2 regions of the Denitrificimonas halotolerans genome follow, and region 2 is predicted to be linked to the other one. Evidence: predicted binding sites of a transcription regulator. Region 2 holds the regulator's gene; the other holds the start of a gene.

Region 1 (16,579 bases), on a different contig from region 2:
CCATTATTACTTATGTGCGTCGTAATTACGGTAGTCTCATTGGTGAGTCCACTGCGGAACGCATTAAACAGGAAATTGGCGCAGCTTTTCCAGGTGGCGAATTGTTGGAGTTTGATGTACGTGGACGTAACCTGGCTGAAGGTGTACCACGTAGTTTCACGCTCAACTCTGACGAGGTGCTAGAGGCTTTGCAAGAGTCGTTAACCGCGATTGTACAAGCAGTTAAAAGTGCTTTAGAACAATCGCCACCAGAATTGGCATCAGACATTGCTGAGCGAGGTTTAGTGCTCACTGGTGGTGGTGCTTTGCTACGGGATATGGATAAATTGCTCGCACAAGAAACAGGCTTGCCCATTATTGTTGCTGAAAATCCAAAAAACTGTGTGGCTTTAGGTGGCGGTCGTGCTTTAGAGATGATGGACCGCAACTCTATGGATCTATTATCGATTGAGTAAGCGCTGCTGACACCTCAAGCGTTTGCGCTTTATGCTTATCGTTCATCTTAACTGCAGGTCGATTTATACTGGCCTGTAGTTAAGACGCTGGGGATGTATCATTAAGCCTCTATTTGCTAAAAGTACTGCTCTAAGTACAAAGTTTTTAATACTGACTTGTTTATCTATTGCCTTGATGTTGGTCGATGCACGTCTAGAGGTGCTTAAGCCTGTGCGTAGCCAATTAGGTATGGTGCTGACGCCAATGTATTGGCTAGGCGATTTACCTGTACGTGTATGGTCTGACAGCATCCAAATGTTCAGTAGTCGCACGAATTTAATTGCAGAAAATGAGCAGTTGCGTGCTGAGACATTATTGATGCAGCGCCGTTTGCAGAAACTGGCAACTTTAACTGAACAAAATGTCCGGTTGCGTGAGCTGTTGAATTCATCCGCCTTAATTGATGATCGAGTGCTGGTTGCGGAATTGATCGGTATTGATCCGAATCCTTACACCCACCGTATTTTAATTAATAAGGGAAGTGAGGACGGTGTCACTTTAGGTCAGCCGGTTCTAGATGCTCGTGGTGTAATGGGGCAGGTGGTTGAGGTGATGCCTTATACCTCACGCATTCTACTGATCACGGACAGTAATCATAGTGTACCTGTGCAGGTGAACCGTAATGGTTTGCGTGCTATTGCCAGTGGTACTGGTCATCTGGAATCGATGGAATTGCGTTATGTCACTGATAGCGCAGATATTCGCAAAGGTGATTTATTGGTCACTTCAGGTATGGGGCAGCGTTTTCCTGTGGGCTATCCTGTTGCAGTGGTCAGTGAGGTGCAACGTAACACGGGGCAGCCTTTTGCTCGAATCAAAATTTTGCCTGCAGCAAGCTTGAACCGCAGTCGTTATTTGTTGTTGGTATTTCGTGACCATGTACATGGCGTGCAGAGTTTAGATCAAAGTGTGCAGCAAACCTTAGAGGATGATGCGAAGCAGCTGCGTAAAGCTACGGAGACAACAGCAGAAGAGGCGCAGCGGGATGGGTAGAATGACACTTACTATTTGGGCAACACTCATCGCTGCCTTATTGTTGTCAGTGGTACCTATGGCAGAGCATTTAGAAATCGGGCGGCCCATGTGGCTGGCTTTAGTGCTCAGTTTTTGGGCAATGAACTTCCCGCATCGAGTGGGCCTGCTGACCGCGTGGTTTTTTGGTATTGCTCAAGATGTGCTATACGGCACACTTTTTGGTCAACACGGTTTAGCGCTCGTCGTAGTGGTGTTTCTTGTATTAACTTTGCAACAGCGTCTTAAGTTGTTTCCTTTGTGGCAGCAGTCTTTTGCTTTGCTAGTGATTTTTGGTTTATCACAGCTTTTACTCTTGTGGCTTAGTACTTTATCAGGGATGCGTCCTGAACTGAGTTACTATGCGGTGCCGGTTTTAGTCAGTAGCTTAATCTGGCCTTGGTTGTACTTGTTACTGATCAACCTAAAACGATTGCGCGGCTTCAAATGAGTCCTGCCTTATGTGATCGTGAACTGTATCGGAACTATGAGCCTGCGGAGCAGGGTGTGGCGCACTTGGCGATATAGTGCGATGTTAGCGATAACATTGTAATCTCCTGAGTCGTAATGTGTTATTAATTGAAGTGTTTGGTGTTTTGCACAGCCAAGACCTTAATGCATTGCGTATAGAGCTCGTGCACACCCATGTCCCTAGATTGAGAGCACCATGAGTGAAGAAATTTTAATTAACATTACACCAATGGAATCCCGTGTTGCAGTTGTGGAAAACGGTGTGTTGCAAGAGGTCCACGTTGAGCGCACTCAACGTCGAGGTATTGTTGGTAATATTTACAAAGGTAAAGTGGTACGGGTTCTGCCAGGAATGCAGGCAGCCTTTGTTGATATAGGCTTGTCTCGAGCTGCTTTTATTCATGCCGCGGATATTGCTGCACGAGAAGGCATGACTGGTGAGGGAATTAGTGGCTTGGTGCATGAGGGGCAAGCCATTGTGGTGCAAGTCACTAAAGACCCTATTGGTAGTAAAGGGGCACGCCTAACGACTAATTTATCGATCCCTTCACGTTACTTGGTTTATATGCCAAGCAGTAGTCATATTGGTGTATCACTGAAAATTGAAGAAGAAGCCGAGCGTGAGCGTTTAAAACAAGCTGTTACCGAATGCTTAGCGAAGGAGGGGTTAGAAGATAAGGGTGGTTTTATTATTCGGACCGCTACTGAAGGCGCTGATCCAGATGCCATTATGGTAGATATTCGTTATTTGCATCGTTTATGGGCGCAGGTCCGTGAACAAATGAAAGTTTGTGCTGCACCAACGGTGATCTACGAAGAATTATCTTTGCCATTGCGTACTCTGAGGGACCTGGCTGCTGAGCACACTGAGAAAGTGCGCATTGATTCGCGGGAAATGTTACAAAAAGCACAGCAGTTTGTAGGTGAACTGATGCCAGAAATTTCTGATCGCGTTGAGCATTATCCCGGCGAGCGTCCGATTTTCGATCTATACAGTATAGAGGATGAAATTCAAAAGGCTCTAGAGCGCAAGGTTCCGCTTAAATCAGGCGGTCATTTAGTAATTGATCCGACTGAAGCTATGACCACCATCGATGTGAATACAGGGGCTTTTGTTGGGCATCGTAATCTTGAAGAAACGGTTTTTAAAACTAATCTAGAAGCAGCATTGACCATCGCACGGCAATTACGCCTACGCAATGTAGGCGGCATCATCATCATTGACTTTATTGATATGGAAGATGAAGAGCATCGTCGCCAAGTGCTACGTACGTTAGAGCGTCAGCTTGAGCGTGATTATGCGAAAACCAATATTATCGGTATTACTGAGTTAGGTCTGGTGCAAATGACCCGTAAGCGTACACGGGAAAGTCTAGCACAGGTTCTGTGTGAGCCTTGCGTAACGTGTCAAGGGCGAGGACATATGCGCACTGCAGAGACCATTTGCTATGAGATCTTCCGTGAAATTATTCGCGAGGCACGCACTTTCCAAGCGGATGGGTATATGGTGTTGGCCAACCAGAGTGTGGTTGACCGTTTACTCGATGAAGAGTCCGGGAATGTGGCTGATTTGGAGTCTTTTATTGGCCACCCCATTCGTTTCCAGGTTGAGAGCATGTATTCACAAGAACAGTATGATGTGGTTTTGCTTTAATTTATTTAAAGCTTAAGGAGCCTGAATGGGTTTTGCTCTGCGTCTGTTGAATGCTTTATTGCGCGGGAGTTTATGGCTGCTCGCAGCCTTATTGATTTTTGCTGCTTTGTATGTCAGTGCGGGGCGTCAGTTGACTCCCTTAATGGCGGAGTACCGTGATGAAATTCAGCAGGGTTTGCAGCAACACTTGCGGCAAAGTATCCAGGTAGAGCGCTTTGAAGGGGGATGGCGTGGTTTTTCTCCCTTATTAAAGGCGCGCGATGTAAGGCTGGGTGAAGGGGAGCATGCATTACTGATTGATTCGCTTGACCTGCAACCTGATGTGATTGCGAGTTTATTAGCTCGTGAGTTGCGATTAAAAGCCTTGATCTTAGATGGGTTGCAAGTGCGTTTTCAGGAGGATCAGGATGGACAATGGTCATTACAGGGCTTGCAGTTAGATGATACCGAGCGAACTGTTTTTCAGTTGAACGATTGGTTGTACAAGCTGGGGCAGGTCGCTCAGCTTAGTGTGTTGAATAGTCGGGTAATTATTCAGGGCCATGAGCAGGAGTCTTTTACTTTAACGTATGCAGGCTTTACTTTGAGCCGCATAGGATTGCAGCAGCGCTTAGATTTGCGTGGGATTTTGCCTGATGGTGAAGCGCTGGAGCTGAGTGCGCAAGGTCAGTTCGTGGATGATGACTGGCGGAGCAGTGATCTCAGTGTTTACGTGAAAACGCCCAGTAGTAACTTAGCGCAGTGGATTCCCAAAAAGTATATGCCTGATTGGAATCTAGAGACAGTCAAGGCTGGCGCTGAGCTTTGGCTGCATGCCCAGCAAGGGCAAATGCAACGTGCTGTTTTGCGTCTTATTCAACTTGAGTTGCAAGGGCAGTTTGCTGATGCTGAGCCACTTTATATTCAGTCCAAGGATGGGTTGGCTTTTTATCAAAATGATCAGGGTATACAGAGTGCTTGGTTTGAGCGACTTCTATTGCAAATTAATGAGCTGAAGGTGCGAGATTGGCAGCTGTGGGCAGCCTACGACAATGTAGTGGCCCCGCGCTGGCAGTTAGCTATTAAGCAGCTGGAGCTATCTGATGTCCAGTATGTCTTGGACAGGGTTGTGCAATTGCCAGATAAAGCAGTTGAGGTTATGCAAAGCATGCAGCCTCGTGGACTGCTCAATAATTTACAATTGCAATGGCGGCCAGAAGCAAAACTTGCTGAGCGTTTGTCATTCAGTAGCGGGCTGCAGAATATTGAATTTTCCGCATGGGAAGCTGTTCCTGCAGCTTTTGGTATCAACGGTTTGATTTCTGGTGATTTAACCCAGGGTGAACTGCGCTTATCGAGCTCTAGTGGGTTTGGTTTGCATTTATCTCATCTATTTGCAGAGCCTTGGCAGTATCAGCAGGTGCATGCGCAGTTACTATGGATGTTTGATGAGCAGGGGTTTACTTTGCAAAGCCCTTATTTGCAAGTAAAGGGCGACGAAGGTGACATTGCAGGTGATTTTCTAATTCGTTTACTAAAAGACCCGGCAGCCGAAGATTATATGGATTTACGTGTCGGTTTACGTGATGGCGATGCCCGCTTTACCCGTAAATATTTACCTTCTTTAGCTCCTGGCTTTAATCCAGCTTTAGAGCAATGGTTGGGCGGTGCAATTCAGGCTGGAATGATTGAGCAAGGTTACTATCAGTATCAAGGTGCCTTAAATAGAGATGCACCGGCGAACTCACGCAGTATGAGTTTATATTTTGCGGTTAAAAATGCTCAGCTTGATTATCAGCCAGGTTGGCCTGTGCTGAATGACGCGGATGTTGAGGTGGTGGTAGAAGACGATAGTGTGCGCATCCATCTTGATCGAGGTGTCATTTTAAATACGCCCATCACTTATGCGTATGCGGAAGTGGCAGCTAGCGAAACTGGAGCTGCTCCTGTTTTGCAATTGCGTGCTGAGCTACAAAGTAATGTTGCTGATGGCTTATATTTCTTACAAAAAACACCGATTGCGCAAACAGCCACGGCGTTTTCTCATTGGCAGGGGCAAGGCAGTTTGCCGGCAACTTTAGATTTGCGAGTGCCATTAACAGCACGGCAACCAGTGCAGGTGAAGCTGGATTTGAATGCGCGTGGTGCAGAGTTGAATATGCCGGAAATCAATGTGCACTTGCACGATTTAAATGGTGTTTTTAGTTTTGATAGCCAGCGTGGTTTAACGGCCAAAAAGATTGAAGGCCGGTTTTTAGGGCAAAAGTTTTCCGGAGCAATTACAGCTGAAGGTACTGCTCCGCTACAGCGCACTCACCTTGATGTGCGGGGAGTAATGCCTATTGCACGCCTAACAGAGTGGGGGCAGATCAAACAGAGATTACCGGTAACGGGTAACTTACCTTATCGTTTGCGGGTGATGCTTGATGGCGAAGATACTCAGTTACGATTGGATTCTAATATGCAAGGTGTAGCTGTTGACCTGCCGGCGCCTTTGGGCAAGACAGCACAGCAGTCCAGTTACCTCGATTGGCGCATGACCTTAGTGGGGGCAGAACGCCGCTATTGGTTGGATTATGCTGATCAGCTCAGTTTAAGCTTGGCTGCTCCTGCCGGTGAGTTTTTTAAAGGTCGTGCACAATTACATATTGGGGGTGGATTAGCTCGTTTGCCTAGTCAAAGGGGGCTTCAAATTACAGGGCGGTTGCTTGAGTTTAAACTGGAAGAATGGCAGCAAGTTCTGCAGCGCTATAGCGGGACGCATAATCAAGCAGACGAGCGGTTGTTAACCCAGGCTAAATTGACTTTTGAGCAATTTAATGGTTTCGGTATCTCGGTTGATCATTTAAATGTTGAGCTGGCTACACAGGCTAAAGGTTGGACATTGTTGCTCGATAGCCGTCAGTTACGTGGACGGTTGACCAGATTGGGGGAGGGTAAGCCGCTGCAGGTGCGCCTTGCCCGTTTACACTTGCCAGCACAGTCACTTGCATCAGATAAAGAGAAAGACCCGTTGGCAGGCTTTGATATGTTAAATATTCCTGCTTTAGATATTAAAGTCGATCAGCTGTATCGAGATGGTGATTTGCTAGGAGCTTGGTCGTTAAGTACGCGTCGACAAGCGCATGGAGTGATTTTTGATCGGTTAAATCTTTCCCTTAAAGGGCTCAAGTTGACGGGGCAGTTAGGTTGGGAGCGAGTCGGACAACAGACACGCAGTTGGTATAAAGGACAACTCGGTGGTGATGATATCGGCGAGGTGTTGGTTGCTTGGGGGTTTGCGCCCAATATCACCAGTAAGCATTTTACGGTCGATGCAGACATGCGTTGGAGTGGTTCCCCTGCAGCTTTTTCTTTAGCGCAGCTGAGCGGAGACTTGAATGTGGATTTTCGTCAAGGCCAACTGACTACGCTGGATGGTAGTGCGCAGGCCCTAAGAGTGTTTGGTGTGTTTAATTTTGATGCCATTGGACGTCGTTTGCGTTTGGATTTTTCTGATTTGATTGGCAAAGGATTGGCATATGATCGAATTAAAGGCAGGGTGGTGGCTCATCAAGGCATCTATCAAACCCGTGATCTTATTGCTGTTGAGGGTCCATCCAGTAACCTTGAATTAAAAGGCCGAGTGAATGCTGGGAATGAGCAAATTAATGCCAGTTTATTGGTGGCCTTACCTTTGACGAATAATTTACCCTTGGCTGCGATTGCTGTGGGAGCACCTGCTGTGGGTGGGGCATTATTTTTGGTGGACCGCCTAATTGGTGATCGAATATCAAGGTTTGCCAGTGTGACTTATCACATCAATGGAGATTTGCACAAGCCGCATATTTCTTTAAGTGAGAAGAAAAAATAAAGCGCGCCTCATTAAGCACGCTTTGCCGGCAGTGCTTGGGCACTGTCTAAAATTTTACGAGCATGCTGTAAGGATTCATCGGTTAAGTCAATGCCGCCAAGCATGCGAGCTACTTCTTCTACTCGTTGCTCAAAAGTTAGCGTTTTAACCGCAGTATGAGTGGACTTTTTTTGACGCTCTTTGTGTACAAATAAATGTTGATGGCCTTGTGCTGCAACCTGCGGCAGGTGAGTGACGGTTAAAACTTGGCCATTTTCTCCTAGCTGTCGTAGCAATTGGCCTACGATTTCCGCAGTAGGCCCTCCAATACCCACATCCACTTCATCAAAAACTAAGGTGGGGACGCGGGAGGTTTGTGCGGTAATGACTTGAATAGCTAAACTGATGCGTGAAAGCTCACCTCCTGAGGCAACTTTGGCTAAGCCGCGTAGCGGCTGGCCTGGGTTGGCGCTGACTAGAAACTCAACGTTTTCTAAACCTTGTAAGGCGGGGGAGTCATTTTTGGATGGGAGTAAGGCAATACTAAATTGTCCATCTGGCATGCCGAGCATTTGTAATTGCTGCATTACAGCTTGAGTCAGCTTTTTTGCAGAACTGGCGCGACGCTTGCTGAGGGCTTGTGCTTTTTCTGAGTATTCCTTTAGCAGCAAGTCAGCAGCGTGCTGTAAGTGTTCGAGATTGGCATCTTCTGCATCCAGTGCGGCCAGTTCATTTGCTAGCTGATTTTGTAATGCGTGGAGCTGCTCTGGTTGTACGCGGTGCTTGCGCGCTAGGGTGTAAATGGCATCGAGGCGCTCTTCAATCCATAGCTGACGTTGCGGGTCTGCTTCAAAGGTTGCGGCAAAGTGATTGAATTCACTAATGGCTTCTTCGATTTGAATGTGTGCGCTGGATAATAAGTCTGTAGCTTGTGTGAAGGCCTGCGGGGCGCCTGATAAACTTTGTGCGCGTTGCAGTAGAGACGCTAGGGTGCTGAGCACATTAGCATTATCATTTTCACTGCAAGCATCAATGATTTGACGGCAGCTATCCAATATGCTTTCAGAATTGCTTAGGCTTTTATGTTCTTGCTCGATATGTGCTAGCTCATTTTCCCCTAAGGATAGCATTTCGAGTTCTTCGAGTTGATACGTGAGGAGCTGGCGTCGTGCGCGTTGTTCTTCTTCGCTGGCGCTCAGTTGTTCGATTTTTTGCTGTGTAGCACGCCAACGTTGAGCCAGGCTTTGTACGGCGCGAGTCAGTTCTGTAGCGCCGGCAAACTCATCTAGTAAGCGGCGGTGGGTATCGGTTTTTAGTAAGGATTGATGTTCATGCTGACTATGGATATCGATTAAAATCTCACCCAACGCTTTTAAATCAGCCAGTGGACAAGGTGTGCCATTTATATAGCCGCGTGAGCGACCTTCACGAGTGATCACGCGGCGTAAAATACATTGAGCATCGTTGTCTAGGTCACGTTCTTTAAGCCATTGTTGTGCTTCTGGGATATGCGTCACATCAAAACTGCTGAGAATGTCAGCTTTGTCTGCACCTGGACGAATCACACTGCTGTCCGTACGCGCACCTAAAGTTAGGCTGAGTGCATCTAGCATAATTGACTTGCCTGCACCGGTTTCTCCAGTAATGACACTCATACCCTCATGCAGCTCAAGGTCTAAGTGATCAACGATGGCATAATTTTTTACTGAAATATGGACTAGCATAGAGGCATCTCCCAATTAGGCTGTTCATTTATACAGTTAATTGGGTGTTGGTTTCAAGAGGTGGGCTGAAAAATAACTTGGTTTAATGTGGTAAGTGGGTCGGCATAAATTGACGTCGGAGATCACATGTAAGAGCGCGGTTGTGAATAAAAGTATTATTTTTACTTTAAATGCTTGAAATTATGGTTGGCACCCTCATATAGCAGGCATACGCAGGTGACGGACCTGTACTATTTTTTGAGGAGGGTGTCATGACCGACGAAAAAAACTTGGACGAGCAAACGTCCGATGTAGAAGCTGATCAGCAAAATGCCGAAACTGAAGCGCAAGTAGATGCAGTGCAGAGCGACGAAGAGCGTATTGCTCAGTTGGAAGATCAGCTGGCTAAAGCGCAAGAGGATGCGCTGCGTGCTGCAGCTGAAATGCAAAATATTCGTCGTCGTGCAGAACAAGATATTCAGAAAGCACACAAGTTTGCTTTAGAAAAGTTTGCTATGGACTTATTGGCCGTGCTTGACAGTCTTGAGCGCGGTATTGAGGTGTCGAGTCCTGATGATGAAAACATTCGTCCGATGCGCGAGGGAATGGAACTCACTTATAAATTGTTTTTGGATACGCTTAAGCGCTTCCAAGTTGTGCGTATTGATCCGCAGGGTGAGCCCTTTAACCCCGAAGAACATCAAGCTATGGCAATGGAAGAAAGTGCCGAACTTGAGCCCAATAGTGTTTTAAAAGTATTCCAGTGTGGATACAGCATTAATGGCCGCTTGTTGCGCCCAGCGATGGTGGTGGTTAGTAAGGCACCAGCTGCTGCAGAGTAAAAATAGACTGTAGGGCTTGAAATATTCATAAGCGGCCCCATCTATTAAGACAAGTAAGTAATAAGTTTCTCAGTCCAGCGTTGCGCTGTGAATGAATCAAAGTTTTAGGAGATTTAACATGGGTAAGATTATTGGTATTGACTTAGGTACCACCAACTCCTGCGTTTCTGTAATGGAGAATGGCGTTGCTAAGATTTTAGAGAACGCAGAAGGTGGTCGTACGACACCGTCTATTATTGCGTACACCAATGATGGTGAGACTTTAGTGGGGCAAGCTGCTAAGCGTCAGGCTGTAACTAACCCGCACAACACCTTGTATGCGGTGAAGCGTTTAATTGGTCGTCGTTTTGACGAAGACGTTGTGCAAAAAGATATCAAGATGGTGCCTTACAGCATTGTTAAAGCCGACAATGGCGATGCTTGGGTAGAAGTTAAAGGTGAAAAAATGGCACCACCGCAAATCTCTGCGGAAGTGCTGAAGAAAATGAAAAAAACCGCAGAAGACTACCTAGGTGAGCCAGTGACCGAGGCGGTAGTAACTGTACCTGCGTATTTTAACGACAGTCAGCGTCAAGCCACTAAAGATGCCGGCCGTATTGCTGGTTTAGATGTGAAACGTATCATTAACGAACCAACTGCAGCTGCTTTGGCTTATGGTATGGATAAAGCACAAGGCGATCATACAGTTATCGTTTATGACTTAGGTGGTGGTACGTTTGACGTTTCAGTGATTGAAATTGCTGAAGTGGATGGTGAGCATCAGTTCGAAGTGTTGGCGACTAACGGTGATACTTTCCTCGGTGGTGAGGACTTTGATAACCGCTTAATCAATGACTTGGTAGAGCAGTTCCAAAAAGACAGTGGCTTTGATCTGAAAGGTGATCCGCTGGCTATGCAGCGCCTGAAAGAGGCTGCAGAAAAAGCTAAGATTGAGTTGTCTTCAGCGCAGCAAACCGACATTAACTTGCCGTATATCACTGCTGACGCAACCGGCCCTAAGCACCTCAATATTGTTGTGACTCGTGCCAAATTAGAAGGCCTAGTGAGTGACTTGGTTGAGCGCACGCTTGAGCCATGCCGTGTTGCATTGAAAGATGCTGGCATTGCGGTTGATGAAATCAATGATGTGATCCTGGTGGGTGGTCAGACACGTATGCCGTTGGTTCAGAAAACTGTGGCAGACTTCTTTAAGAAAGATGCTCGTCGTGATGTGAACCCTGATGAAGCGGTCGCTATGGGCGCGGCAATTCAAGGTGCAGTATTGTCCGGTGATGTAAAAGACGTTCTTTTGTTAGACGTTAGCCCGCTGACCTTGGGTATTGAAACGATGGGTGGTGTTATGACTGCTCTGATTGAGAAGAATACGACGATTCCAACTAAGAAATCACAAGTGTTCTCAACAGCAGATGACAACCAGAATGCAGTTACTATTCACGTTCTGCAGGGTGAGCGTAAACAAGCGTCGGCAAACAAGTCGCTGGGTCGTTTTGACTTGGCTGATATCCCACCTGCGCCACGTGGTGTGCCGCAGATTGAAGTAACTTTTGATATTGATGCCAACGGTATCCTTAACGTATCAGCAAAGGATAAGGCTACAGGTAAAGAGCAGTCTATCGTTATTAAAGCCAACTCAGGTTTAAGCGATGAAGAAGTTGAGCAAATGGTGCGTGATGCTGAGGCTAATGCTGAGGAAGACCGCAAGTTTGAAGAGCTAGCAACTGCACGTAACCAAGGTGACCAGTTGGTTCACGCAACTCGTAAGATGATCACTGAGGCTGGTGATAAAGCGACCGAAGAAGATAAGACCGCAATTGAAGCTGCTTTGGCTGAGCTGGAGGAAGCTGTTAAAGGCGATGATAAAGAAGCCATTGATGCAAAAGTGGAGGCTTTATCAAAGGTCACCGCGCCGCTTGCAGAGAAGATGTATGCAGAGCAAGCACAGCAAGCTGAAGGTGCAAGTGCAGAACAGGCTGACAATGCTGAAGATGTTGTCGATGCTGAGTTTGAAGAGGTTAAGGATACGGATAAGAAGTAATCCTATTAACCTAAGCCCTGCAGTGATGCAGTCGTGATTCACCGCGCGGGACTTGCTCCCGCGTTGGTGTCTCTGGCAGATGAGAATCCGGAGTTAAAAGACTTATGTCAAAGCGTGACTATTACGAAGTGCTCGGCGTGGAGCGCGGTGCTAGCGAGGCGGAGCTAAAAAAGGCTTATCGTCGTCTGGCAATGAAATTTCACCCGGACCGTAATCCGGATGATAAAAATGCAGAAGAAAAATTTAAAGAAGCCAACGAAGCGTATGAGGTCTTATCTGACGCTGATAAGCGAGCAGCTTATGACCGTTACGGCCATGCTGGTGTAGATCCGCAGATGGGCGGTGGCGGAGGCTTTGGTGGTGGTAACTTCTCTGATGTATTCGGAGATGTTTTCAGTGACTTCTTTGGTGGTGGCGGTAGTAGCCGCGGTGGTCCACAGCGTGGTAGCGATTTGCGTTACAACATGGAGCTGGACTTAGAAGAGGCCGTACGGGGCACCACGGTAACCATTCGAATTCCGAGCTTGGTTGATTGTAAAACCTGTGATGGCAGTGGTGCTAAAAAAGGTACTAGCCCAACAACTTGCACAACCTGTAACGGTATGGGGCAGGTTCGCATGCAGCAAGGCTTCTTTGCTGTGCAGCAAGCTTGCCCACGCTGTCATGGTTCAGGCAAGATGGTGACTGATCCTTGTGGCGATTGTCACGGTGAAGGTCGCGTTGAAGAGGAAAAAACCTTGTCGGTTAAAGTGCCGGCAGGTGTTGATAGCGGTGACCGCATACGTTTAAGTGGTGAAGGTGAAGCTGGTGCTTTAGGTGGCCCAAGCGGTGATTTATATGTTGTTGTGAATGTGCGTCCGCATGCGATTTTCCAGCGTGATGGCCGTGATTTATACTGTGAGGTGCCGATCAGTTTTGCCGATGCAGCATTAGGTGGCGAGTTAGAAGTGCCAACCTTGAACGGGCGCGTTAAGTTGAAAATTCCTGAAGGGACGCAAACCAACAAGCTGTTTCGCTTGAGAGGCAAAGGAGTCACACCTGTGCGTGGTGGTGGTGTTGGTGATTTAATGTGCCGTGTTGCTGTCGAAACGCCGGTTAAATTGAATAAACGTCAACGTGAGTTGCTTGAGGAGTTCCGTGAAACATTGCAAGGTGATGATTCACATTCGCCTAAGAAAAGCAGCTGGTTTGAAGGTGTAAAGCGTTTTTTCGGTGATCTGTAATGGTTTAAGGGTGCACTTGGATTTCAGTGCACCCATTTGTATTTTAATGAGCTAGGAAAATAACAATGCTTCGAGTTGCAGTGGTAGGTGCCGCAGGGCGCATGGGTAAAACTTTGATTGAAGCGGTACGCATGGTGCCTAGCTTGCAATTGTCCGCTGCAATTGATCGTCCAGAAAGCACTTTGTTGGGTGCTGATGTGGGTGAGTTGGCAGGTGTTGGACGTATTGGTGTCAAGCTTGTAGGTGATTTATCCAGCGTGTTGGATGATTTTGATGTGCTGATTGATTTTACCCATCCAACGGTCACTTTGCATAACCTTGAAGTGTGCCGCCAGGCCGGCAAAGCAATGGTTATTGGTACCACAGGCTTTACCGAGGATGAGCGTCAGCAGCTTGATGATGCGAGTAAAAATATCCCGATAGTGTTTGCAGCAAACTTTAGTGTGGGTGTTAACTTATGCTTAAAGTTGCTTGATACTGCAGCACGGGTATTGGGTGATGATGCAGATATTGAAATTATTGAGGCGCATCACCGTCATAAAGTTGATGCACCATCCGGTACTGCATTGCGTATGGGGGAAGTTGTGGCAGCGGCCCTAGATCGTAATCTGGCGGAAGTTGCTGTGTATGGTCGTGAAGGACAAACAGGTGCTCGTGAGCGTGAAACGATTGGTTTTGCGACAGTGCGTGCGGGTGATGTAGTGGGTGATCATACGGTGCTCTTTGCCGCAGAAGGTGAACGTGTTGAGATTACTCATAAAGCTTCCAGTCGTATGACCTTTGCTAAGGGTGCGGTGCGTTCTGTACAGTGGCTGAAAGATAAGCCTGCAGGGTTATATGATATGCAGGATGTGCTCGAGCTAAAATAATTTATTTGAGTACTTCCTGTTAAATCAAAAAGGCCGTACAATTACTTTTTAGTGTATCCACTAAAAGTGCCCCAATATGACGAATAAACTGAAAAGCGGAATGATGTGAATTTACGTCATTCCGCTTTTTTGTAAGTCATGGGTGCAAATCAGGCTAAATAACGGGAGGTCTTCTTGACTAAGCCAGCCATACTCGCCCTTGCTGACGGCAGCATATTTCGCGGCGAATCCATTGGAATTGACGGTGAGACCGTTGGTGAGGTGGTTTTTAATACTGCCATGACCGGCTATCAGGAAATTCTGACAGACCCATCTTATGCGCGTCAGTTAGTTGCTCTAACATATCCGCATATTGGTAACACAGGTACTACGCCAGTAGATGCTGAATCGAATCAGGTTTGGGCTGCGGGACTTATTATTCGTGACCTACCTTTGCTGTCAAGTAACTGGCGCGATAAACAACCTTTAGGTGAGTATTTAAAGGACAATAGGATTGTTGCTATTGCAGGTATTGATACCCGCCGTTTAACCCGTATCCTGCGTGACACTGGTGCGCAGAGTGGCTGTATCTTAACAGGTGAAGAGGCAACTGAGGAACGTGCTCTTGAGTTGGCTCGTAGCTTTGGCGGGCTGCAGGGGTTAGATCTCGCACAGGAAGTGACCACCAATAAGGTATATGAGTGGCGTTCAGCACCTTGGCAGTTAGCCACTGACTCGCATGCAGAGGTTCCTGCTGAGCAGTTACCGCATCACGTCGTGGTTTATGATTTTGGGGTGAAGCGTAATATTTTACGGATGTTGGTTGCGCGCGGTTGCCGGCTTACGGTTGTGCCGGCAGATACACCGGCGAGTGAAGTGTTACTGTTAAAACCTGATGGTGTGTTTTTGTCCAATGGTCCTGGTGATCCTGAGCCGTGTGACTATGCAATTAAGGCTATTCAAGAAATTTTGGAGACAGATATTCCTGTCTTTGGTATTTGCTTGGGTCATCAGTTGCTCGCTTTGGCTTCAGGTGCACGTACCATGAAGATGAGCAGTGGCCATCATGGTGCTAACCACCCTGTGCAAGATTTGAAAACCAAATTAGTGATGATTACGAGTCAAAACCATGGTTTTGCGGTTGATAAAGACAGCTTGCCGGCACATTTAGTGGCCACGCATGAGTCTTTGTTTGATCAAACTCTGCAGGGCATTGAGCGCACTGATAAAGTGGCATTTGGTTTCCAAGGTCACCCTGAAGCCAGTCCAGGGCCGAATGATGTCAGTAGCTTGTTTGATCGCTTTGTAAGCAGTATCGAAGCACGTCGTTAAGGCTATTGATGATGCTGCCAAGCTTTGGGATCACAGACATATGGACCTATATCATAGGAACAATCTTTGTGGTGTTATTGCCAGGACCTAACTCACTATTTGTTCTGGCAACAGCTGCTCAACGCGGTATTGCTGCAGGGTACCAAGCGGCTTGTGGGGTGTTTTTAGGTGACACCATATTAATGACTTTATCAGCATTGGGCATTGCATCCTTGTTACGTACTGAGCCTGTGTTATTTGTTGGGCTTAAGTATTTAGGTGCAGCCTATTTATGTTGGTTAGGTCTGAATATGTTACGAGCAGCTTGGTGCTCAATGCGGAAAAAAACGCAAATGGTTGAAGAGTTGGAGCAGCAAAAGCCTATCGTGCAACCTCTACGTAAGGCGCTTTTGTTAAGTCTCTCTAATCCCAAGGCGATTTTGTTTTTTGTCTCATTTTTTATCCAGTTTGTGGATCCAGGCTACGCCTACCCTGGTATATCCTTTTTAGTACTGGGATTGATTCTGCAAATCATTAGCGGAATTTATCTAAGTCTATTAATTTTTAGCGGCGCTCGCTTAGCGCGCTGGTTCGGCCAACGAAAAAATTTGGCTGCCGGCGCATTGAGTGGAGTGGGCGCCATGTTTGTCGGCTTTGGCGTGAAGCTGGCCACTGCAACCCTGTCCTAATATTACGAGAATCCCATGCCAAAACGTACAGATATCAAAAGCATCCTCATCATCGGCGCTGGCCCAATCGTTATTGGTCAAGCTTGTGAGTTTGATTATTCAGGCGCGCAGGCTTGTAAAGCATTACGTGAAGAGGGTTACCGCGTTATTTTGGTGAACTCTAATCCTGCCACCATTATGACCGACCCAGCGATGGCAGATGCCACTTATATTGAGCCGATCAAATGGCAGACCGTTGAGAAAATCATCGCCAAAGAACGCCCAGACTTATTGTTACCCACCATGGGTGGCCAGACTGCACTGAACTGTGCTCTGGACCTAGAGCGTGAAGGTGTTTTAGAGAAGTACGGTGTAGAAATGGTCGGTGCCAACGCTGATACCATTGATAAGGCAGAAGACCGCTCACGCTTTGATCAGGCCATGCGTGCTATTGGTCTTGAGTGCCCGCGCTCCGGTATTGCGCACAGTATGGAAGAGGCTTACAAA
Region 2 (16,579 bases):
GTGATACTTTCACCTTCATCGAGTGGTAATAAGTTTACGATCGGTCGTCCGCGAGACGTGCGTGACGCCTCAGGGATCTCGAAAGTACGCTTCCAGTACACCTTGCCTTTACTGGAAAACAACAACAGTGTGGTATGACTGTTGGCAACCAATAAATGCTCAACAATATCTTCATCTTTAACGCCAGTCGCTGCTTTGCCACGTCCTCCTCGACGCTGTGCATGGTAAGCATCTAATGGTTGACTTTTGGCATAACCTGAGCGGGAAATAGTCACTACACGCTCTTCTTCAGTGATCAGGTCTGCAATGGTTAAGTCAACATGTGAAGCGGTAATTTCAGTACGGCGCTCATCACCATAATCAGCTTTGATCTTTTCCAACTCTTCGCGGATTACTTCTAGCAAACGCTCAGAGCTTGCCAAGATATGCAGAAGCTCGCTGATTTGCTCAAGAATCTCTTGGTACTCAGCAATCAGTTTTTCATGCTCAAGGCCGGTTAAGCGGTGCAAGCGCAAATCTAAAATTGCTTGAGCCTGCTCTGGTGATAAGTGATAGAACCCTTCACGCATGCCGTACTGTTCATCGAGATCCTCTGGACGACTAGACTCTGCACCTGAGCGCTCAACCATCGCGGCAACCGCACTGGATTCCCAAGCGGTCGCTATTAAGCGTTCTTTGGCTTCTGCAGGGGTTGGAGAGTCTTTAATCAATGCAATAACTGGGTCAATGTTGGATAGTGCAACAGCTTGACCTTCAAGGATATGCCCACGCTCACGAGCTTTACGTAGTTCAAATACGGTGCGACGTGTCACTACCTCACGACGGTGGCGCACAAAAACCTCTAGCATGTCTTTGAGGTTTAGCAAACGTGGTTGACCATCAACCAAGGCAACAACGTTGATACCAAAGACACTTTGCATCTGAGTTTGTGCAAAGAGGTTGTTAAGGACGACCTCAGCTACTTCACCCCTGCGCAATTCAATGACGACTCGCATACCGTCCTTATCTGACTCGTCGCGTAGTTCACTGATGCCTTCGATTTTTTTCTCTTTTACTAGCTCTGCAATTTTCTCAATGAGACGCGCTTTGTTCAGTTGATATGGAAGCTCATTGATAATGATTTGCTGACGTCCACCGACCTTATCAATGTCTTCAATTTCAGTGCGGGCGCGCATATAAATGCGACCACGCCCAGTTCGATAAGCCTCGATAATACCCGCCCGACCATTGATAATACCTGCTGTCGGGAAGTCAGGACCGGGTATAAACTGCATCAGCTCATCTACAGTGATGTTCGGATTGTTAATTAGAGCTAAACAACCATCAATAACTTCACCTAAGTTATGCGGTGGGATATTGGTTGCCATACCAACTGCAATACCGGAGGATCCATTCACTAGCAGGTTAGGGATTTTCGTTGGTAGAACCTCAGGGATCATTTCAGTGCCATCATAGTTCGGCACCCAATCCACTGTTTCCTTATCTAAGTCAGCCAGTAATTCATGGGCCAACTTGGTCATGCGCACCTCGGTATAACGCATGGCTGCAGCATTATCGCCGTCTACGGAACCAAAGTTACCTTGGCCATCAACCAGTAGGTAGCGCAAGGAGAACGGCTGGGCCATACGTACAATAGTATCGTATACCGCCGTATCACCATGCGGGTGATATTTACCGATAACGTCACCGACGACACGCGCCGATTTTTTATAGGGTTTATTCCAGTCATTACCCAATTCACGCATCGCGAACAGCACACGCCGGTGAACAGGTTTTAAACCGTCACGCGCATCTGGCAACGCTCGCCCAACGATTACGCTCATAGCGTAATCGAGGTACGACTGTCGCATTTCATCTTCGATACTTATCGGAAGGATTTCTTTGGCCAATTCACCCATGGAAGCTCGGTTCCTTATTAATTCATCATGCCCAATTCAAGCCATGTATAGTAACACATGCAGCGCAAAGGCGCTCAATCTTAGACTAGGCCTTTTTGCCGCTATAGCCCGTATAATTGATTTTAGGGCTGTTCTCGAAGGCTTAACCTCTTAACAGCCCCTGCATATTCAGTTAAGACTCCATACTGCGCTTTTGCATGAGCGTACAGATTTTGATACGAAAAAACGGTTTAATGAAATCGCACCCTATAATCAAACCAATGAGCCGACTGGTGTTATATCAAATAATGAATTGTAGGCCACCGTTGATTTAACTCCTCAATGACAAGCAGCAAAGCTACAGTTTTATTGAAACATCATTAACACAAATGCAGCCCGCTAAGCTTGCAGCGCACATAATAAATAAACCGTATTTGACAGTTCCCAACCTTAATTATTCTAACTGCTGAAAATCAATCCAATGATTTCTACATGCCGACGTGGCTGCTCTAAGTAAGTCGACAGTACTACAATAAAAGCAGCAGCCTCTTTAGCTGCACAGCTTACCAGCACTTGAGTAACAACTGAGCGTTACCTGAAAGCTGCTCACAACAATGCCAAATATTCTCCTATGGTAAAAAGTTTAGATCCAGTAAGTACAGTGCTCCATCACTCCAACGTCTTTGCTTTCCTGTAGCTAGCATCTGTTTTCGTATCGATCGCATATCCTTGATAAATAATCAGTTATGACCGAACCTGCAGATCTATCTGCATAATTGATACTTGTTATGAAGCGCTCTCTCAGAAAACACTTACTCCACTCACCCAACAGGATTCTGCATGCTGCACTCGCCATTAGACTTGTTACTACTCCCGAAAGGCTCTTACCCATTGAGCCAGCTGGCGCAGTATTTTTGCTATAGGGACTGACGGCGCAGCAAATAATAACCTTGTTTTACTCAGCGAGATACGAACTACAGCTCTGTTAGTTAAAGCTATAGTAAAATCCGTCAGCCCTATGGCTGCTCACCGAGCATTACGTATGGCGCCCGCTCATAGGCTTATTAGAAGATCAAATAGGATCATTAGAAGTAGGAAAGTTAGCCGGTATCACGGCTTTTGATTTTAATGATCCATCCGTGCAGACGTTATACGACCCTGTTTCTCAACTAATCTATGCCGCAGTCGCCACTGTGTAGAACATGTATGGGCTGGGTGGCAAACAACTGTTAAAAGATCGCCGCCTGTTACGTATAAGTGAATAAGCCATTATTGGTGATAGTCGATATTGTAAGGATAAAATCTTATTAAAAACAAATACTTATAAGAAATTGTTGAAGTTTTTTATAGGATTTATCATTACCCCAAAAATAACATTAAAAGCAAAATCGATAAAAAACTGGCATTATGTCCGAATTATGTCGCGGCATGTATCGTATAGGACAGATTATGACCAATGTAGACAATGCTGAAATTGCGAAATTTGAAGCCTTAGCTCATCGCTGGTGGGATCGTGAAAGCGAGTTCAAACCTCTGCATGATATTAACCCGCTACGGGTTAACTGGATTAATGAACGCACACCTTTAGCAGGTAAAAACGTTTTAGACGTTGGCTGCGGCGGAGGTATTTTAAGCGAAGCCATGGCTCAGCGTGGCGCTAAAGTCATAGGGATTGATATGGGGGAGGCACCACTGGCCGTCGCCCGCCTACATCAGCTTGAAACAGGCGTAGATGTGAGTTATCGACAAGTCACCGCTGAAGAACTGGCCGAAGAAATGCCGGGGCACTTTGATGTGGTAACCTGTTTAGAAATGCTTGAGCATGTACCTAACCCAGCTTCCATTATTCGCGCTTGCTACAACCTTGTTAAGCCCGGTGGCCAGGTGTTTTTCTCTACAATCAACCGAAACCCCAAAGCCTACTTGTTTGCCATTGTTGGGGCTGAATATGTCATGCGTCTACTGCCACGCGGTACCCATGATTTTAAGAAGTTTATTCGCCCATCTGAACTGGGTGCATGGAGCAGAGCTGCGGGTTTACAGGTCCAAGATATGATTGGTCTCACCTATAACCCGATAACTAAACGCTACAAATTAGAGTCTGATGTGGATGTCAATTATATGATGCATACCACTAGGGATACCTAATGTCCATTAAAGCGGTTTTATTTGACCTGGATGGAACGTTATTGGACACCGCCAAAGACTTCTACGCTATTGTTCAAACAATGCGTGCAGAGCGTCAGTTGCCACCCTTAGTGCATGAGGAGAGATTTCGACAACAGGTTTCTCGAGGCGCTCTAGCTATGGTTGCCTATGCCTTCAATCTCAACATGGAGAACCCACAGCTTGAGCCTTTACGTGATGAATTTTTAGCTCATTACGAGATACGTTTTGCTGAGTTCACCAAGCCTTTTACTGGAGTTTTAGAACAGTTAAATTTTCTAGACCAAGTGGGTATTCGTTGGGGCGTAGCTACCAATAAACCGCTACGCTTTGCTGCACCATTGATGAAAGCTTTAGGTTTATCAGCACGCTGCGCAGTATTGCTGTGCCCTGATCATGTCGAAAAAAGCAAGCCCGCACCCGATATGCTATTGGCTGCTAGTAAGCAGTTAGCATTTCACCCGCGCCAAATTATTTATGTGGGCGATGATCAACGTGATATAGAGGCCGGCCGTGCTGCAGGTATGCGCACAATTGCAGTTCGTTATGGCTACAACCAAGCCGGTGACAACCCTGATAACTGGGGGGCCGATGCTGTGATCAATAATATCAGCGAACTGCGCTTTCTACTGGAAATCTAGGGCTACTCTTAACAGGCTAGATTTTACATAAGAAGACTAACTTAACTCATTGTTTTTAAAGAGATTAATAATGTTTAATTACACTGCTCCTGCTGATTTATTAAAAGGCCGCACAATCCTCGTGACAGGCGCTGGTCGCGGTATTGGTGCAGAAGCAGCACGCACCTATGCTGCTCACGGTGCAACCGTTTTGCTATTAGGCAAAACCGAAAAGCACCTTAATACGGTCTACGATGAAATCGTTGCGGCCGGTCACCCTGAACCAGTAATTATCCCATTGGATATGGAAGTGGCCAGTATGCAAGCCTATGAAGAACTAGGTGCAATGATTGAAGAAGAGTTCGGTTATTTAGACGGCTTACTCAACAATGCTTCTATTTTAGGCCCTCGCACCTTGCTAGATCAGCTCGCCAGCGAGCAGTTTGTCAAAGTCATGCAGATCAATGTGAATGCCACTTTCATGATCACCAGCGCCATGCTACCACTGCTGCGCTTATCTAAAGATGCATCGGTGATCTTTACCTCCAGCAGTGTAGGACGTAAAGGTCGAGCCTATTGGGGATCTTACGCGGTATCTAAGTTTGCAACTGAGGGATTGATGCAGGTAATGGCTGATGAAATGGAAGGCACCAGTATCCGTGCGAACAGCATCAATCCTGGTGGAACTCGTACTGATATGCGTGCCCACGCATACCCTGGCGAAGATCCGCTTACTCGCCCAACCCCAGCAGATATTATGCCGCTGTACTTGTACCTCATGGGCCCAGACAGTAAAGGCGTTACTGGTCAAGCTATGGATGCTCAGTAACCCTCCAACAAGCCGCATCACTGTGCCAGTACGATGCGGCATTCCCGCTCGATCCGTCCCCACTTCAAAAGCATTAATTTGATCTGATAGCTTTTACATAGATTCTGCAGCCAACTCATATGAGAGAAGCCCCTGGCTGCAGATCAGGATATTATAACTTACTTGGTAGGGCGTAAACGACGCACAGGTGTTTTCTTACGCTCCGTAGAACTAGAGCTGCGTGGTCTTTTAGAGTCTTTAGCAAACTCTGTTGGCTGTTCACGACTGGTAGTGTAAACCGTTTTTTCAGAACCGCGACGATTACCTCGACCACTATTAACCGGCTTAGCCGTTTTGCGCTGTTGGCGTTCCATCTTCTCTTTAGCTTTTAAACTCATTTCAGGTAAAGCAATGGGCTCTAAACCCACTTCCTTACTGAGAATATCAACTTCAGACTGACTCATCTCACGCCAACGACCCATACGCAACTCAGATGTTAAGAAAACGGGTCCAAAACGCACACGCTTCAAACGACTGACCACAACGCCTTGAGATTCCCACAAGCGACGTACTTCTCGGTTACGCCCTTCCATTACCACACAATGGAACCAACGATTATAACCATCACCTTCAGGTGCCGCTTGAATATCGGTAAATTTTGCTGGGCCATCTTCCAACATCACACCATTTCTCAAGTTTTCGAGCATCTCATCAGTCACTTCTCCACGTACACGCACAGCGTATTCACGGTCCATTTGATAGGACGGATGCATCAAGCGGTTTGCCAACTCACCATCTGTAGTAAACATCAATAATCCAGTGGTATTGATATCTAAGCGCCCAATATTGATCCATCGGCCCGCATGTGGCTTAGGAATACGATCGAAAACGGTCGGACGACCTTCTGGATCATTACGAGTGCACAGCTCACCTTCTGGCTTATTATAAATCAGCACACGACGCTGCATAAAATCAGCAGCATCGTTTTGAAGTGGACGACCGTCGACAGTAATAGCGTCTAAAGCATCCACTCGCGCGCCTAATTTAGCAACACGGGAATTGACTTGGATGCGACCTTCTTCGATCCAACGTTCCATTTCACGGCGCGAGCCAACGCCCATACGGGCTAAGACTTTTTGTAATTTTTCACCTGCTGGTACAACAGCAGTTTGCTTGGTTTTATCATTCATTCTAAGCACCTCCCGGTGGGTTGCTTTTAATTATCATATTATAAACTTGCAAAGTTACTTATCATACGCTTCACTTCAGCAATATACGATCTAAATCAGTCAGTACGCTGAGTAATATGCCATGCTTGGTGTATCTTTTTATTTCGGGAAAAATCTGGATCAAAAGTTTGCCCTGTAATATTAGTCACTTGATAACGTTGCTCAATGCTTTCATCCATCACAAAACGACGGAAATTATTAGAGAAATACAGGCTGCCGCCAGGCGCTAAACGGGCCATCGCGCGATCGAGCAAGACAACATGGTCACGCTGTACATCAAATACATCATCCATGCGTTTAGAGTTAGAAAACGTAGGAGGATCAACAAAGATCAAGTCATAAGTTTCCCGATCATTTTCTAACCAAACCATGACGTCAGCATGCACGAGATTATGTTTATCAGAGAACCCATTTAGTGCTAAATTACGCTTAGCCCAGTCTAAATAAGTCTTTGATAAATCAACACTTGTCGTACTGCGCGCCCCGCCCTTTGCAGCATGCACAGTTGCTACTGCGGTATAACAAAATAAATTTAAAAAACGCTTACCTATCGCCTCTTGCTGAATGCGCATGCGTATAGGACGGTGATCTAAGAATAAGCCAGTATCTAAATAGTCAGTCAGATTCACCAATAGTTTAGCTCCACCCTCAGTAACCGTTATAAACTGTCCTCGCTCTGCTTGGCGTTCATATTGACGAGTACCAACCTGTCGTTCGCGACGTTTAATCACAATCCGCTCAGGCGGTATACTCAGCACCTTTGGAATTGCAGCCAGCGCATCTAAAAAACGGCCTTGAGCTTTCTCTGCATCGATACTGCGCGGTGCAGCATATTCTTGTACGTGCACCCAGTTAGCATAGATATCAATCGCCAGTGCGTACTCCGGCATATCTGCATCATATAAGCGGTAGCATTCAATCTTTTCTTTACGCACCCAACGGGATAGCTGTTTAAGATTCTTTTTTAAACGGTTAGCAAACATTTGTCCGCCTTCACTTAAACGAGCAGGCTCAACAGCTACCATAGGTTGCTCTTGCTCGCCCGTTAAGCGTGGAGCTGTGTCATGAATAGGGTGAGCATTCTCTTGTTTTTTTGATCTGTAATCTAAAACAAACCGTTCAGGAGTTACTTGGAATAACAGCAAGCGACACGGTAAAGCACCGTTAAATAATGAATACTGTTTATGACTGCGTAATCCCATACGTTTACCCAGTTCAGGCGACCCAGTAAATACAGCTGCATCCCAACCTAGGCAGGTACTACGCAAGCGCTCACCTAAGTACTGATAAAGATACAATAAACTTGCCTCATCACCCAAGCGCTCACCATATGGTGGGTTGGTCACGATCAAGCCTGTTTGCCCCTGATCAGGTTTAGGTTCAAAGGTTGCTAACTCGCCTTGATAAATATTAACCCAACCGGCTAAGCCCGCTCGCTCAATATTATTACGTGCGGGTTGAATCAGTCGTGGGTCAGCTTCATAACCACGAATCCATAATGGTGGCTGAGCTAAGCCTTTTGCTGCACGCTGCTGGGCCTCTTCATAAATCGGCTGCCAAATGGCGGGTATGTGGCCTAACCAACGTGTAAACCCCCAGCGCTCACGGCGTAGATTTGGTGCTATATCAGCAGCCATCATTGCGCCTTCAACAAGAAAAGTACCGACACCGCACATAGGGTCAACCAATGCCGCACCCTGCTTAGCCAGTTTTGGCCAGCCCGCACGTAGTAAAATAGCGGCTGCTAAATTTTCTTTCAAAGGTGCAGCGCCTTGCTGTAAGCGATACCCTCGCTGATGCAAACTGGTACCAGATAAGTCAAGTGAAAGTGTTGCTTCCCCGCGGTTAAGGTGTAAGTGAATACGCACATCCGGATTAACTTTATCCACCGACGGGCGATTACCGTGCTCATCACGCAAAGCATCAACAATGGCATCTTTAACTTTTAATGCACCAAAGTGTGTGTTATCAACACCGGAGCCGCGACCAGTAAACTCAACGGACAAAGTGCCATTAGCTGATAAATGATCAGACCAGTCCAAATCATTAATACCGTGATACAAGTCTTCTACGTTTTTTACATTAAAACGTTTTAATACCAGCAATATACGGTTAGCCAGTCGTGACCATAGACAGAGTCGGTAAGCGGTTTGCAAAGTGCCATGCCCTGAAACACCTGCTAGTTGCTCGCGAGCATCCATTAGACCAAGTGTCTGCGCTTCATCTAGCAACAAACCTTCTAGGCTTTTAGGGCAGGTTAAATATAATTCAACTTCTTTATTCGCGGGCATAAATATTCCAGTAGGTGCTTAATTTAAATCTATAGATTGAGCAGCCTCATTAGTTGCAGGCTGGTCTATAATTCTTCATCATTTCATAGCAAATGAGTACGTTTTATGAAGCATATGTGGCCGAGATCAAAGCCAGTAAGGCATTAAAGTTAAGAGTAAAAAACTGATCTTTATGCTTTTTGTATTCACTTATCCTGTATACATACGCCAAAACATTCGTTCAATGATAGCGCAACATCAGCTAAAACTCTTATATGTTTGCCCTTTTCAGCCAGCATAGAATGTTTGGGAGCATATGGGTTTTACAACGCTATAATATACGACCTCATAATAAAGTCGGCGGTAACAATTCTAGTCAATAGCTAAAGCTTCTACATTAATGAAAAGACTCAAGCGTGATCCATTAGAGCATGTTTTTTACATGATCATCAGCATGATATCACCAGAAAACCTCATGATCTTTGCCCGTTTAAATCCTTAATCACTCGCTAAGTTTGGTTAATTAGCTGATGGGGAGGTTTTCGGCGCAGCTGAGCGGGTTCAATGCTGCAAACTGCGCACAATACCCTAATAGCACCCCACGACTTCAAGGGGGGGATATAAGTTAATCAATTCAAACCTGCTATTGCGTCCACCGACTCACGAATAAGCTTTGGGCCGTTATAAATAAACCCTGAGTACACTTGCACTAGACTGGCTCCTGCTGCAATTTTTTCTGCTGCATGACGGCCGTCTGTAATACCACCAACTGCTATTATGGGTAAGCGACCTTGCAAAATCTCAGCTAATACTCGCACCACGTGGGTACTTTGTTCACGAACTGGAGCACCAGATAAACCGCCAGACTCATCAGCATGCAGCATCCCTTCAACGCCGTTACGGGATAGAGTCGTATTGGTTGCAATCACAGCATCCATACGTGTCTCAATTAAAATATTAGCAACTTCAACAATTTCTTCATCACTCATATCCGGAGCAATTTTAATTGCCAAAGGCACATACTTGCCGTGCAACGCAGTCAACTCCTCTTGACGCTGACGTAAAGTGCTAAGTAAATTTCTTAAAGAATCACCAAACTGCAACGTGCGCAACCCTGGTGTGTTTGGTGAACTGATATTGACTGTAATGTAACTGGCATGTCGATATACTTTATCCATACACAGCAAGTAATCATCAGCTGCATTTTCCACTGGAGTATCAGCATTTTTCCCAATATTAATCCCTAACACCCCAGAAAAATTAGCGTTCTCTACACGCTCTACAAGGTGATCAACTCCAAGGTTATTAAACCCCATCCGGTTAATAACCCCCTCCGCCGCAGGCAAGCGAAATAAGCGTGGTTTTGGATTACCTAGCTGTGGTCGCGGAGTGACTGTCCCTATTTCAATAAAGCCAAACCCTAAGCCTGACAACCCTAAAATAGCATCGCCATTTTTATCAAGACCGGCAGCTAAACCAACAGGGTTTGGAAATTCAATTCCCATCACGGTGACTGGCAACGAGGTTGGCTGCTTAATCACTCGCTTAGGAAGCCCAAGCCGTCCTGCCGCACCTAGTGAATCAATGGTTAACTCATGTGCTGTTTCTGGTGAGAGTTTGAAAAGTAAACGACGCAATAAACTATACATAGGTCAGTATCAAAACAATTAAGATAGATGCCATGATTATAGCGGGTAAACCTCAACTACGCAGGCCTATTCACCTGCTATCGACTACATATCGCATGTATCTTATAAAACGACATAAACTGGTGTCTTTCTCCTGCCCAGCCTTGCACGAAAAAGCTCAAAACAGCCCGCAAGAAACGTTGCATATAAAAAATGACTGTATACAATAACAGGCACTGTATAAAATAACAGAGTCTGATTATGCCTAAATTAACAAAACGTCAATCTGAGATTTTAAGCTTTCTTAAAACTTGGATCGAAGATAATGGTTACCCTCCAACCCGTGCAGAAATTGCTAAAGAGTTGGGGTTTAGATCACCAAATGCTGCCGAAGACCATCTTAAAGCTTTGGCACGCAAAGGCGCGATTGAAATGATTCCAGGAGCATCCCGCGGACTCAAAATCATTGATCCTGTGGACGCCAGCGATATCATTTTCAATGAAAATGAGCTGCCCGTAATTGGCCGTGTTGCTGCCGGTGAACCTATACTCGCTCAGCAACACATTGACGGCACCTGCCCTGTAAATCCAGACATTTTTAAACCACGTGCTGACTATCTATTACAAGTACGGGGCATGAGCATGAAAGATATTGGTATTCTTGATGGTGACCTTTTAGCTGTACACGCCACCAAAGAAGCACACAATGGGCAAATTATTGTTGCCCGTATTGATGATGATGTCACCGTAAAACGTTACAAGCGTGAGGGCGATACGGTTTGGTTGTTACCTGAAAACTCAGACTTTGAGCCAATTATCTTGGACCTGAAAACCCAAGAGCTCATCATTGAAGGCTTGAGTGTCGGCGTAATACGCCGCTAAGTAGAGGATTTATGACTCGCCAAATACCCCTAGAACATTCATTATTTGAGCCACTTATGAATGTTGCAATGACGCCAGTATTCGCTACTTCTACTCATAAGTCCCAGTTTAAAACAGGGAGTACAAGCGATTTATATGACGATCTATTTAGCGAAATTACTCTAGCAGGACAAGCACAGCAATGCTTACAACTTATTGCCCCCATCTTGCGTGATCTCAGCGAGGGTGAGCATGATCGTTGGCTGACCTTAATCTCACCACCTAATCAGATTACAGCCCAATGGTTACGCGATACGGGCTTAAACCGTGAGCGTATTTTAGTTTTACATCCGAGCGGCCTGCAAAGCAGTCTAGAATTGGCACAGGATGCATTACGCTTAGGCTGCAGCCATACAGTGGTTAGCTGGTTCAACCCCCTACCCTATGCAGCACGAAACCTCTTAACGACTGCAGCTCGCATGGGCTCAACACAGCTCTTAAACATCCGTCAACCCTCATCGATCTGACATCCTAATCAGATCGTTTGCCGCGCTTACCCTTATTGGGCAGCGCGGCTTTTTTCATTTGGGTATTACTTTAAGAGCTTTTCCCAAGCTTTCACTTCTTTCTTTGAGGCGCCGCCAAGCATCTCAAGTGCTTGACGCAAACGAAATCGAGTTAAGTCAGGACCCAAAATAGCCATAGCATCTAAGACAGAAACCGAGCTTGCTTGCCCAGTTATGGAGGCAAACATTAACGGCATAATATCGCGCAGTTTCAATTCTAAAAGTTCAGCCGTTTCATTAATACAAGCGGTAATGCCATCTTTATTCCATTGCCGCAAACCTTCAAGTTTCCATAATACAATCTGCATCGCCTGACGCACTTGTTTTTCATCCAACTTTTTGTGTTTAAAAAGCTCTGGATCTAAAGGCACGCTACCCGAAAAAAAGAAACCAGCTAAGGGCGCAATTTCACTAAAAGTTTCCACACGACCTTGTACGTGCGGTGCAATCTTCATCAAGTAATCGTTATTGAAGGCCCAGTTGCGCGCAGCCTCCGCAAAGGCTTCTACGCTAAGTTCACGCAGCCACTGACCGTTAAGCCACGATAGTTTTTCTACGTCAAAGATTGGACCGCCTAAAGAAACACGATTAATATCAAAGTGTTCGATCATTTCTTCAAGAGTGAATTTCTCACGCTCATCAGGCATAGACCAGCCCATACGGCCGAGATAGTTGAGCATCGCCTCAGGCAGATACCCCATACGTTCATAAAACGTAACGGAAGTAGGATTCTTACGCTTAGATAGTTTGCTTTTATCCGGATTACGCAACAATGGCATATAACACAAGGTTGGTTGTTCCCATCCAAAATACTCATATAATGCAATCAGTTTTGGCGCAGAAGGCAGCCACTCTTCACCGCGCAGCACATGGGTGATTCCCATTAAATGGTCATCAACCACGTTTGCTAAAAAGTAAGTTGGCAGACCATCAGCCTTCATCAGAACCTGCATATCCATACGGTCCCAACCAATTTCAACCTTGCCACGCAGCATGTCTTCAACAACACATACGCCCTCGGTTGGCACACGCATGCGAATCACATGAGACTCACCTGCATCAACACGTTTTTGTGCTTCTGCTGGATCTAAGTGTGAACAGTAACCATCGTAAGCTGGCGTCTGCTTATTGGCCATTTGTTCGGCTCGAACTTCATTAAGGCGCTCAGCGCTACAGAAACAAGGGAAAGCATGGCCATTTTTCACCAATAAATCCGCGTGTTTTTTATAAATATCTGCCCGCTCACTCTGACGGTAAGGACCGTGAGGACCACCCACATCTGGTCCTTCGTCCCACTCAATACCTAGCCAACGTAAGGAGTCATAAATTTGCTGCTCTGACTCTCGGCTTGAACGCACTTGGTCAGTATCCTCAATACGCAGAATAAATTGACCACCGTGCTGACGCGCAAAACACATGTTAAATAATGCAATATAAGCGGTGCCAACATGTGGATCACCAGTGGGCGAAGGTGCAATACGAGTACGTACAGTGGTCATTTAGTTCACTCAAAGCTAATGAATTGGAAAAATCAATCAAGTATCTTAACAAATTCTGGTCGAATCACTCCAGCTGTGCTTATAACAGATGCACTGTATTTAAATACTGTAGATCAATTCTAGTCGTTAAATATCAAGTAAGCGCAAACGTAACCGCTGAATCTCATCGCGCAATTGCGCTGCAGCTTCAAATTCAAGATCGCGAGCTAATTGGTACATCTCTTCTTCCAACTGCTTTATGCGTTGGCTAACCTCTTTTGGCGATCGCAGCTGCTGATCATATTCAGCTGCCCGCTCAGCAGCCTTCACCTGAGCTTTGCGTTTATTACTGCGCGATCCCGGCACCACAGCACCTTCCATAATATCTTTAACACTTTTCTTCACACCAACTGGTGTGATCTTATGCTTAGTGTTAAAAGCAATCTGCTTTTCACGGCGACGGTTGGTCTCTTCAATCGCCCGCTCCATGGACCCAGTAATACGATCAGCATATAAAATAGCTTTACCATTGAGATTGCGTGCAGCACGGCCTATGGTCTGGATCAATGAACGCTCAGAACGCAAAAAACCTTCTTTATCGGCATCTAAAATAGCCACCAAGGATACCTCGGGCATATCTAAACCTTCTCGTAATAAGTTGATTCCAACCAAGACATCAAAAACACCCATACGCAAATCCCGAATAATCTCGACGCGCTCTACGGTATCAATATCTGAATGCAAATAACGGGCGCGCACATTATGATCCGTTAGGTATTCTGTTAAGTCTTCGGACATACGCTTCGTCAGTGTCGTGACTAAAACTCGCTCATCTAAAGCAATACGTTCACTGATCTGTGAGAGCAAGTCATCTACCTGCGTCAAAGCAGGACGCACTTCAATTTCCGGATCAATTAACCCAGTTGGACGTACAACCTGTTCCACCACCTGCCCAGAGTGCTCGGCTTCATAAGGGCCTGGTGTTGCAGAAACAAAAATGGTTTGCGGGCTGACTGCCTCCCACTCATCAAAACGCATCGGACGGTTATCCAATGCCGATGGCAAGCGGAAACCATAATTAACCAGATTTTCTTTACGTGAACGGTCACCTTTATACATGGCCCCAATTTGAGGTACAGATACGTGGGACTCATCGATAATCATTAAAGCATTATCAGGCAGGTAATCATATAATGTCGGTGGCGGTGCACCAGGCTTACCACCTGACAAATAACGAGAATAGTTTTCAATGCCATTGCAATAGCCTAGCTCGAGGATCATCTCGATATCAAAACGTGTGCGTTGCTCTAAACGTTGAGCCTCCACAAGTTGATCATTATCTCGTAAATAATTTAAACGTTCAGCCAACTCAACTTTAATGTTCTCGACCGCTTCGAGCAGGGTTTCCCGTGGCGTGACATAGTGCGATTTAGGATAGAAAGTAAAACGCGGCAACTTACCAATGACCTGTCCCGTTAAAGGATCGAAAGCACTGATACTTTCAACTTCATCATCAAACAACTCAACACGAATAGCTTCAAAGTCCGATTCAGCTGGATATACATCAATTACATCTCCGCGCACTCGAAAAGTAGCGCGAGAAAAATCCACTTCATTGCGGGTATATTGTAAATCTGCTAAACGCGCCAATAAAGTGCGTTGATCAATACGGTCACCACGGTCTAAATGCACCACCATTTTCAAATAACTATCAGGGCTACCTAAACCATAGATACTGGAAACTGTCGCCACAATGATGACATCTGGACGCTCAAGCAGTGCTTTGGTCGCGGATAAGCGCATTTGCTCAATATGGTCATTGATGGAGGCATCTTTCTCAATAAAGGTATCCGAAGCCGCGACATAGGCTTCCGGTTGGTAATAATCGTAGTAAGAGACAAAATACTCAACAGCGTTATTGGGAAAGAACTCTTTAAACTCCCCGTAAAGTTGTGCGGCTAATGTTTTATTCGGCGCTAAAACAATAGCGGGGCGTTGCACATTTTGAATCACATTAGCCATACTAAAAGTTTTTCCAGAACCCGTCACACCATGCAATGTTTGATGTGATAATCCAGCCTCTAAGCCTGCAACCAGCTTACGAATAGCTTCAGGCTGATCTCCTGCGGGCTCAAATTGTGTGACAAGCTCAAAGCGTGACATGCATACCCCTAATAGCCAAAGTGGTTAAACTACAAAAATCATATCAAAACAAATTTTAAATAAAAAAGTGGAGAGCTTGTTATAATACCTGCCGAATCGCGCTGCGTCTCGACGCAGTGTCTGTTAAGCTAATCCCTCCATTCCACAATTATCGAGTTCGCTAAACATGAGCCTGTTCTCTGCCGTCGAAATGGCGCCACGCGACCCAATCTTGGGTTTGAACGAAGCTTTTAACGCCGATACCCGCCCGCAAAAAGTCAATCTCGGTGTTGGTGTTTATTACAATGAAGCTGGTCGTATCCCCTTGCTAAAAGCAGTTGAATTAGCTGAGAAAGCACGTGCAGAAGCACGAGCCCCTCGCGGCTACCTACCCATAGAAGGTATTGGTACATACGACAGTGCGGTACAAAAACTGTTATTTGGTGCTGATTCAGACATTATTAAATCGGGTCGCATTATCACTAGCCAAGCGGTCGGTGGTACTGGAGCGTTAAAAATTGGCGCTGATTACCTCAAGCGTTTATTACCAAACGCCGTAGTAGCGATCAGTGATCCAAGCTGGCAAAATCATCGTGCATTATTTTCAGCTGCTGGATTCCCTGTACAAAATTACCGCTATTATGATCCAATTCAGCAAGGTGTTGATGTCGAAGGTATGCTAGAGGATTTACGCGAACTACCGCGTCAATCCATTGTTGTTCTGCATGCCTGCTGCCATAACCCTACTGGGGTAGACCTTAACACTGAGCAATGGCAGGCAATACTAGAGGTATTAAAAGAATGCAATCACGTGCCATTCTTGGATATAGCTTATCAAGGCTTTGCTGAAGGGATTGATGAAGATGCGGCAGCTGTACGCTTATTTGCTGACTCAGATATGCCCTTCTTTGTCTCTAGCTCTTTCTCTAAATCC

What was found. The regulator LexA, encoded in region 2, represses DNA repair genes until DNA is damaged. The targets are predictions, from matches to a motif close to CTGTNTNNNNANACAG.
Region 1: recN (DNA repair protein RecN) is a predicted target of LexA. The motif match lies at 9,187-9,202, and genes of this name have one in related genera.

Annotation. Positions count from the first base shown of each region.
Region 1 is NZ_JAXIVU010000009.1:8,189-24,767, forward strand. It holds gene TOI97_RS07765 (rod shape-determining protein) at 1-455, shown strand, start outside; gene mreC (rod shape-determining protein MreC) at 604-1,488, shown strand; gene mreD (rod shape-determining protein MreD) at 1,490-1,957, shown strand; gene rng (ribonuclease G) at 2,174-3,631, shown strand; gene TOI97_RS07785 (YhdP family protein) at 3,657-7,463, shown strand; gene recN (DNA repair protein RecN) at 7,475-9,166, opposite strand; gene grpE (nucleotide exchange factor GrpE) at 9,418-9,987, shown strand; gene dnaK (molecular chaperone DnaK) at 10,106-12,022, shown strand; gene dnaJ (molecular chaperone DnaJ) at 12,127-13,245, shown strand; gene dapB (4-hydroxy-tetrahydrodipicolinate reductase) at 13,311-14,114, shown strand; gene carA (glutamine-hydrolyzing carbamoyl-phosphate synthase small subunit) at 14,289-15,425, shown strand; gene leuE (leucine efflux protein LeuE) at 15,440-16,093, shown strand; gene carB (carbamoyl-phosphate synthase large subunit) at 16,109-16,579, shown strand, end outside.
Region 2 is NZ_JAXIVU010000027.1:952-17,530, reverse strand. It holds gene gyrA (DNA gyrase subunit A) at 1-1,898, opposite strand, end outside; partial or broken gene TOI97_RS13375 (amidohydrolase family protein) at 2,794-3,142, shown strand; gene ubiG (bifunctional 2-polyprenyl-6-hydroxyphenol methylase/3-demethylubiquinol 3-O-methyltransferase UbiG) at 3,327-4,025, shown strand; gene TOI97_RS12465 (HAD family hydrolase) at 4,025-4,684, shown strand; gene TOI97_RS12460 (YciK family oxidoreductase) at 4,755-5,492, shown strand; gene rluB (23S rRNA pseudouridine(2605) synthase RluB) at 5,651-6,661, opposite strand; gene rlmKL (bifunctional 23S rRNA (guanine(2069)-N(7))-methyltransferase RlmK/23S rRNA (guanine(2445)-N(2))-methyltransferase RlmL) at 6,757-8,991, opposite strand; gene TOI97_RS12445 (quinone-dependent dihydroorotate dehydrogenase) at 9,600-10,619, opposite strand; gene lexA (transcriptional repressor LexA) at 10,860-11,480, shown strand; gene sulA (SOS-induced cell division inhibitor SulA) at 11,492-11,986, shown strand; gene gltX (glutamate--tRNA ligase) at 12,052-13,524, opposite strand; gene uvrB (excinuclease ABC subunit UvrB) at 13,651-15,666, opposite strand; gene TOI97_RS12420 (amino acid aminotransferase) at 15,833-16,579, shown strand, end outside.